Regions from separate parts of the Serratia sp. TSA_7 genome, predicted to be linked through region 1. Evidence: predicted binding sites of a transcription regulator. Region 1 holds the regulator's gene; the other holds the start of a gene.

Region 1 (4,443 bases):
GTTTCAGCCAGATGCCGTGATGCGGGCGCTGGCGCCAGGCCAGCGACGAAATGGTGTGCATGACGCTCAGGTGGGACAGAATGCGGCGCAGGTGGCGCTCCATTTCGGTAACCGGCATTTCCGGGTGCAAATCCGGTGGCTGCATGATGCTGTTGCCGCTGCTTGGCCCGTCATACTCCAGCCGCTGCTGGCAGCTTTGCAGCGCTATCTCGCAGGTTTGCAGATACTCCTGCGCCAGCTTGGGCGTCAGCATATAGTGCTCGCGCGCCAGAATGGTCATCGCGTTCAGGTGTTCGACAATAAACTGACTGTGCGTTACCCACAGGCGCATATCCGCCAGATAGCTGGATTCAAACCCCGGCTCCTGCATTGCCTGATTCAATGAGGTGAACAGCGCGTTGTGCGCTTGGTTCACCTGCATGCGCGCATAGGCCAACGCGCTGGGATCGGGTTCCTGCTCTTCCAGCAGCAGGCGCAGTGCCTGTTGATCTTTCTCCAGCGCCTGATGGGCGTTCTTGCGCAGCAGGCCGCTTTGCCACTGTGGCCACAGCCAGATGGTGCCACCGAACACCAATACGCAGCCGATCAGGGTGTCTATAAGGCGAGGGATCAGGAAATGTGTGCCGTTCAGCGCCAGCAGTTGCAGGGTATAGACCGCCGTCACCGTAAAGCCAATCACCGCCAGCCCGTAGTTTTTACGCGAAACCAGATAGGCCGCCAGCGTAATGACCAGCATCACGCTCAGGGTCGCGCCCTCGGGCATTTGCAACTGCAGCAACCCGGCGGCGATCACCAGCCCGGCCAACGTGCCGAGCGCACGGTGCTGGATGCGAACCCGGGTGGCGTTGTAGCCGTTCTGGCTCACCAGCATGACGGTCAGCAGGATCCAATAAGGTTTTGGCAGATTGAAAATCATCCCCAGGCTGCTGCCTGCCGCCAACATCACTCCTAACCGTGCCGCATTGCGCAGGGCGTTGGATTTGAACGACAGGTAGCTGAACAGCGCCGGCCAGAACGGCAGGCGGTTTTGATTGGCCATCAGGTCGCGACGGTATAACGGATGCTGGGTGCGCAGCAGGCGAGCGATACGGCTGAAGTGGTAGTAACAGAATTGGCCCACCGGATTGTCGGGGTGCTGTGCGGCCACTTTTTCCAGTGCCGCCAGCTCGTTGACCATGCTGAAGCGCTGAGAGTATTGATGATAGAGAATATCGTGCGCCACCGTGCGCAGCCGGCCGGCAATCACCTGCGCATTGCGGCGGATAATCGCTTCGGCCTGGCTCTGCTCCACCAGTTTTTGCACTTCTTCCGGCAGGTGCAGGCTGACGGTAATGTGTTCTTGTAAATCCAGCGCGACCTGAAAGGTTCGCTGCAGGCGTTTTTGCTCGAGATTATTGGCGTGCGGCAAAAAGTTGAGCTGCTGATACAGCAGGCTGATCAGGTCCATCACTTTTTGCTGGCGCACCAGCAGTGGCGGTAACGCGGTTTGCGGATCGGTATGTTGGGTTAACAGGGAATACTTGGCTTCGAAGTAGTCCGCCAGTTCCAGATAAAGCTGGCTCAACGATTCGCGCATCGGCTGTTCTTTCCACAGCTTGAACCAGAACCAGGTGAACAGGCCGTACCAGGCGGTACCCACCACATACAGTAAGGGGGCGTACCACAGCGGCACCGTGCCGGCCATGCTGAGTGAAAAGATGGCGGCGATCAACGCGGCGGGGAGCAGGCGGGCATGTAACGGGCTGATCTCGCCGCTGACGCCGAGCAGCAGAGCCAGGCCGAGCATCAACGCCGGCAGCGGCAATTGCCACAACAACGCCTGCTGCAGCAACAGGCTGCTGAGTGCAAACAGTGAGCCGCCGACGATCAGGCGTTTGAAAAAACGTTTGTGGGGCGTGTCCAGCCCGGCGATGTTACAGCAGGCGGGAACCAGGGAAAACAGCAGGCCGAGTTGCAGGTGGCCGATCAGCAGGCCAAAGAGCACCGGCAGACACAGCACCAGCGTTTGCCGCAGTGCGTAATTGACTTCCGGGTGGTAAATCAGTCGACGCCACATGATCGGTCGGGGCATAAAAAAACGGCGCGAATCATCGCGCCGTTTTTTCAGTGATTAACGTGTGCCGTAAACGACAATGGTTTTGCCGTGGGCGGAGATCAGGTTTTGATCCTCCAGCATTTTCAGAATGCGGCCGACGGTTTCACGTGAACAACCGACGATCTGACCAATTTCCTGGCGGGTGATTTTGATCTGCATGCCGTCTGGGTGGGTCATGGCATCGGGCTGTTTCGCCAGGTTCAGCAGCGTTTGCGCGATGCGACCGGTAACGTCCAGGAAGGCGAGGTTACCCACTTTTTCTGAGGTCACTTGCAGGCGGCTTGCCATCTGCGCTGACAGGCGCATCAGGATATCCGGGTTGACCTGAATCAGTTGGCGGAATTTCTTGTAAGAAATCTCAGCCACTTCACAGGCGGTTTTCGCCCTGACCCAGGCGCTACGCTCCTGGCCTTCTTCAAACAATCCAAGCTCGCCGATGAAATCCCCCTGGTTAAGGTAGGACAGGATCATCTCTTTACCCTCTTCATCTTTAATCAGCACCGCGACGGAGCCTTTTACGATGTAGTAAAGCGTTTCGGCTTTTTCACCTTGGTGAATCAGCGTACTTTTGGATGGATATTTGTGGATATGGCAATGAGACAGGAACCATTCGAGTGTAGGGTCTGTTTGCGGTTTGCCGAGAACCATTCGCTGTTATCCTCTGTTGTTATCGCTGCCTTGTGTCACAGGGGTCAGAGTTCCCTGTAAAACGTGCTGTCGCCGTTGTTTTAAGGGTGGCTGGCAGCAGGTTTTGAGGCGTGTCATAAATATACGCTGTCGCTCTAGCATATTAACTTGCCGGGAGAGCTGCAAGCTACATTCTATTAACATACCGGTAAAGGAGCCTTTCTCTGGGAGTTTCCCTGAAATCAGTGTCCCGGAAAGATTTATTGCGGCTCTGTTTGTAGCACAGAGTGAGGCGGGTGTCTCGTGTTGTCTTGCTCGCACATGACCAGCATCAGGTTCCGTTGCCAGTTTCTATGCGAAAGCGTACTCTGATTTTAAGAAATTAATCGGAGTGACCAATATGCAGGCAAGAGTTAAGTGGGTGGAAGGGTTGACGTTTCTGGGGGAATCCGCGTCTGGCCATCAGGTGTTGATGGACGGCAACGCCGGCGATAAAGCCCCCAGCCCGATGGAAATGGTGCTGATGTCGGTGGGGGGATGCAGCGCTATCGACGTGGTGTCGATCCTGAAAAAAGGGCGTAATGACGTGCGTGATTGCGAGGTGAAATTGACCTCCGAACGGCGTGAAGAAGTGCCGCGCGTCTTTACCCATATCAACCTGCATTTTATCGTGACCGGCAAAGATCTGACCGACAATATCGTTGAACGTGCGGTGAACCTCTCCGCCGAGAAATACTGCTCGGTGTCGTTGATGCTGAACAAGGCTGCCAGCGTGACTCACAGCTTTGAAATCCGCGACGTAGCGTAACGCGTAAGAATAAAGGGGCGCGGCCAACTGCCGCGCTCCGACCCATTACCCGATTTTTTTGCCTTCCAGCAGTTGCTGCACCAGCGGCGCCATGATCAGCTCCATCGCCAGCCCCATTTTGCCGCCCGGCACCACCAGCGTATTGATGTGCGAGATAAAAGAGCCTTGCAGCATCGCCAGCAGGTAAGGGAAATCGATCTGATCCAGCCCGCGGAAGTGAATCACCACGAAGCTTTCATCCAGTGAAGGGATGGCTTTGGCGGCGAACGGGTTGGAGGTATCCACCGTCGGCACGCGCTGGAAGTTGATGTGGGTGCGCGAGAACTGCGGCGTGATGTAGTTGATATAATCCTCCATCGAACGCACCACCGAATCCATCACCGCTTCACGTGAATGCCCGCGCTCGCCGGTATCGCGGATCAGTTTTTGGATCCACTCCAGGTTAACGATCGGTACCACGCCGACCAGCAGATCGACATGTTTGGCCACGTCGGTATGTTCGGTAACCACGCCGCCATGCAACCCTTCATAGAACAGCACGTCGGTCGGCGCCGGCAGCGCTTCCCAAGGCGTAAAGGTGCCGGGGACCTGGTTATAGGGCACCGCTTCGTCGTAGGTATGAAGGTACTTGCGTGACCGTCCGGTGCCGTTCTTGCCGTACTCGATAAAGCTCTGTTGCAGCAGACCGAAGTCGTTGGCCTCAGGCCCGAAATAGCTGATATGACGACCCAGATCGCGCGCTTTGCGGATCGCCGCGTCCATTTCCGGCCGGGTATAGCGGTGGAAGCTGTCGCCTTCCAGCTCCGCCGCACGGATGTTCAACTGCTGGAATATCTTGCGGAACGCCACGCTGGTGGTGGTGGTGCCGGCGCCGCTGGAGCCGGTCACTGCGATAACGGGATGTTTGGCGGAC
Region 2 (4,443 bases), on a different contig from region 1:
AAGTGCAGCAGACCGCTATCGAGCAAGGTTACGATATTGCCGAAGAGGTGAGAAAACACCTTTGGGCCGACATCATTATCCTGCAATCGCCGGTCTACTGGTTCGGCACGCCCTGGATCTACAAAAAATATGTCGACGAGGTCTTTACCGCCGGGTTGATGCAACAGAGCATGCTGGTTGATGACGGCAGAACCCGCCAAGACCCGGACCGGCAATACGGCAGCGGCGGAAAAATGCAGGGCAAAAAATACATGCTGTCGCTAACCTGGAACGCCCCGCAGCAGGCCTTTGAGGATAATAATCAGCAGCTCTTCGCCGGCAAATCCGTCGATGACATCTTCGTCAGCAATACCGCCAATTATAAATTCTGCGGCGCCGATATCGTTCCCGCCTTCTCCTGTTTCGACGTGATCAAATCACCGGACATCAGCAATGACATAGAACGGCTGAAACAGCACCTTGCGAACGCATTCGGCTAAGCAGCGCAGCATTTCCCGCTTCATCATTCTCGACCGCCGGCGATACCTGCCGCAATCCCCGCTTAAGGCAACTTAAGCGGGCTTTTTATTGCTCGACACCACTCACTGCAATAAAACTTTCGAAGAAATTATTTCAGTAGCGATTATTCAACTGAATTTATAGCAAGCGTGTAGTTTTCTCAATTTAACGAGGCTACAGAATGTAGTCATAAACGATTTCCAATCTCTTTACCTACTGAATAATAAAGCAAGAATCATTATAAAAATAAATTTAAAAAATTATTATGTTACGCCAACAACCATCACCCTCATCAATTAACAATAAAATAATTAGCTACGATTCGTTTTTTATTACCATAAAAAAGCCAAAATAAAGAATTATCCAACGAAAAACACTGAAATATAAAAATAACAAATTGAATTAAGCAATAACAAATCAACAACATTGAAACAATAAGTTACAAGTGATAGTTTTAAATTCCATCGAGAAAATAAAATTTTTAATTATAACTATTTTGCATGACACCCAGGGGAAAAGTCGGGGTCAGGAAAGTGAGATTATACAAGAGCAAATTGATTTGAAGAGGATAATTTGACCAAGATTGCATCGAATTTAGAGTTAATGAGAAAAGAATGGTACAACGCATTTTTTTCTCTAAATATTGATATGCTCGACTATCTTGAAGCTGAATGGTTTTTTTCGACTAACAGCGAAATGTTGGTTTATAAAAAGCACCAACTCAGAAAACTATCTCTTTTAAAGTCAAAAGATCCACGTTCGATGGATGGTATCAAACGAAAGGAAATTGATGTTCATATCATCACCTTTGATGGGCTAGCATCTATAACTGGATCAGCTGAAATAACAGAAAGAAATGGTGATATTCGGAAAATAAACTTCATTGAAAGTTGGATGAAAATTAACGACTGCTGGAAACTTCAATTCCAAACTTTTGAAGATAGAAAATAACTAAGTCATCGCCCCTTTTAAGGGGCGTTATTTTAAAGTAAAAGCAAGATAAAGTTGCCTGAGTTGACTACTGATAATATCCCCATAGCAAGTATCTGTGTTGTACGACGACATCATAGATACATCACCCACATCATTGGTTATAAGCTTGCCATATCCTATCGATAATGTTGCGGGTGCTGCGGTAAAAAACGCACTACCAATCGGTGTTTATGCTATTGGGCCGCTTGCATGCGCATGACGGTGCGGTACAAGAAAAGTAAACGCCAACCGTCAGGCCCGATGCTGCAACAGACGCTCGCTGCGATAGAAGCTAAGCAGGCACCAGCCCAGAGCAACCAGCGCCAGAGGTGCGCCGACAAAGCCGATGTTGCCCATGCCCAGGTGCAGGCTGACCTGATTGCCCAGCAGCGCACCCGCGCCGATACCGAAATTGTACAACCCGGAGTAGATAGACATCGCAACGTCGGTGGCATCCGGCGCCAGGTTCAACACCTTGGCCTGCATCGACAGGCCAATCGCCATGATCGCCACGCCCCATACCGCAAACAACAGCGTCAGGTGGGTCTCATCGCCGGAGGCCGGCAGCAGCAGCAACAGGCTCAACATCAACAATGCGATGGCACCGATGAAAAAGCCCGACGGGAAACGTTCGCTGAAACGGCTGAACAACAGGCTGCCGAAAATGCCGGCGGCCCCGAACAGCAGCAGCATCAGGGTGGTGAAGTTTTCCGACAGCCCGGCCACGGTCTGGATAAAGGGTTCGATATAGCTGTAGGCGGTAAAATGCGCCGTCACCACGATAATGGTCAGCATGTACAGGCGAACCAGCGCGGGGCGCTTAAACAGGACCGGCACGCTGGCCAGTGAACCGGAATGCTCGCTTTTCAGTACCGGCAGCAGACGCCACAGCAGCGCCAGCGCGAAAGTGGCGCAGACCGCGATGCCGATAAAGGTCATGCGCCACCCCAGCAGTTGGCCGACGATGCGCCCCAACGGCAGGCCAAGCACCATCGCCAGGGCGGTGCCGCCCGCCAGCATGCTCAACGCGTGCGCTTTCTTGCCCGCCGGCGCCACGCGAATCGCCAGCGAGGCGGTGATCGACCAGAATACCGAGTGGGCCAGCGCGACCCCGGCGCGGGAAATCACCAGCGTGGTGAAGTTCCACGCCACGGCGGTCAACACATGGCTGGCGATAAACAGAACAAATACCCCGATCAGCAGTTTACGGCGCTCAATCTTGCTGGTCAGCAGCATGCACACCAGTGAAGCGGCGGCGACGATCCAGGCGTAAATCGTGATGATCAACCCGACCTGCTCGGTTTGCATCGAGAAGCTTTGGGCGATATCGCTCAATAACCCGACCGGAATAAACTCGGTGGTATTGAAGATAAAGGCCGAGATGGCGAGGACAACCACGCGCAACCAGGCGGTTGAGCGCGAGACGTGGGTGTGTTCCATATTTAACGGGGTCCGGACAGATGCGAGCAGTAGCGATATTTTAACCAACTGCGGTTTAAAATGCGATATTCGTCACATTTTTATTGTGCTGTATTTTTCAACAACCTGCTCAGGCCGACACCTGGCTCGCTGCCGAACAGGCCCCCCGTTGCCGGTAGATCTGCCTGGCCGCTCCCCCGCGTCACCCCGCCTGTCTCAGCACAGGCCGTTACCACTCCCGCATGGCGAAATGCTGTGCTAATCTGTTGAACCCATACCTTTTTTTCTCACAGTATTTGATCACCCGGCAGTCGCACCTTATTAACGAGGAAACCATGTCATTTATCTATGATTGGGCAGTGCTGCGGTTACGCGGTATTTACGATCGCCGCATCTCCGGCGCGCCGGTACTCGACAGCGATCGCCTGTTCCCCGACGCACAGCGTTTTACAGCCGCCTGGCCGCAGATACGTGACGAGGCGCTGAGCGTTGCCCAGGATCTGCGCAATATCCCGCGTTTTCACGAGATCATGAGCGAACAGGCGTCGATCTCCGCCAATGACGCGCGCGACTGGCGGATGTTTATCATGCAGGCCTATGGCCAGCCGATAACCCGCAATCTTGAACGCTGCCCGACGCTTGCCGAATTGATCGCCACCTCGCCGGATGTGCTTTCCGCCTCGCTGTCTTTCCTGGCGCCCGGCAAACAGGTGCCGGCGCACCGTGGCCCGTTTCGCGGCATTCTGCGCGGTTATCTGGTGCTGTCGATGCCCAAACGGGCCGACGGCGTTCCCGCTGCGGTGCTGAAAGTCGATGGGCGCGAATACCGGTTGAACGAGGGGGAATTTATGCTGTGGGACGATACCTTCGAACACGAAGTGTGGAACGACAGCGAGGAAGTGCGCACCGTGCTGCTGCTGGATATTCGCCGCCGCGATTTGCCCGCCGGCCTGCGTTTGTTGTCCAACGGCATCATCGCGCTGGTGCGGCTGAACGTACGCTGGATCCAGCGCCAGTTCTGAATCGATGGCCGGGAGCCTCCAGGCCCCCGGCATGAGGGTTCAAATCCCGCCCAGATAGGCTTTCCTCACCTCCTGATTGCTCAACAACTCCGCACCGCTGCCGGTCAGACGAATTTGGCCGTTGACCATCACATAGCCGCGATCGGACAGTTTCAGCGCATGGTTGGCATTTTGTTCCACCAGAAACAGCGTCATGCCGCCACGGGTCAGCTCGCGCAGAATACTGAAGATCTGTTTGACGATAATCGGCGCCAGGCCCAGGCTCGGCTCGTCCAACAGCAGCAGCTTCGGCCGGCTCATCAGCGCACGGGCGATGGCCAACATTTGCTGCTCGCCGCCGGACATGGTCATCGCGCGCTGGTTGCGCCGCTCCTTCAGACGCGGGAACAGATCGAACATGCGTTGCAAATCTTCATCCACATAACGGTTGCCGACAGTAATAGTGCCCATCAGCAGGTTTTCCTCCACGCTCATATCCGGGAAAATACGCCGCCCCTCGGGCGCCTGGGCGATGCCGCTGCTGGCAACGTAG

Evidence for each region. Region 1 encodes CRP, which controls carbon source genes, mostly activating them, when cyclic AMP is high. Its sites were predicted from a motif close to ATGTGANNNNNNTCACAT; they were not measured.
Region 2: ACUTQW_RS10825 (sugar transporter) is a predicted target of CRP. The motif match lies at 2,971-2,988, and genes of this name have one in related genera.

What each region holds. Positions count from the first base shown of each region.
Region 1 is NZ_JBQZFU010000008.1:47,449-51,891, reverse strand. It holds gene ACUTQW_RS20625 (YccS/YhfK family putative transporter) at 1-2,056, opposite strand, end outside; gene crp (cAMP-activated global transcriptional regulator CRP) at 2,111-2,743, opposite strand; gene ACUTQW_RS20615 (OsmC family protein) at 3,123-3,530, shown strand; gene ACUTQW_RS20610 (phosphoribulokinase) at 3,576-4,443, opposite strand, start outside.
Region 2 is NZ_JBQZFU010000002.1:402,266-406,708, forward strand. It holds gene ACUTQW_RS10815 (NAD(P)H-dependent oxidoreductase) at 1-479, shown strand, start outside; gene ACUTQW_RS10820 (hypothetical protein) at 1,072-1,449, shown strand; gene ACUTQW_RS10825 (sugar transporter) at 1,723-2,910, opposite strand; gene ACUTQW_RS10830 (aspartyl/asparaginyl beta-hydroxylase domain-containing protein) at 3,225-3,911, shown strand; gene ACUTQW_RS10835 (ABC transporter ATP-binding protein) at 3,951-4,443, opposite strand, start outside.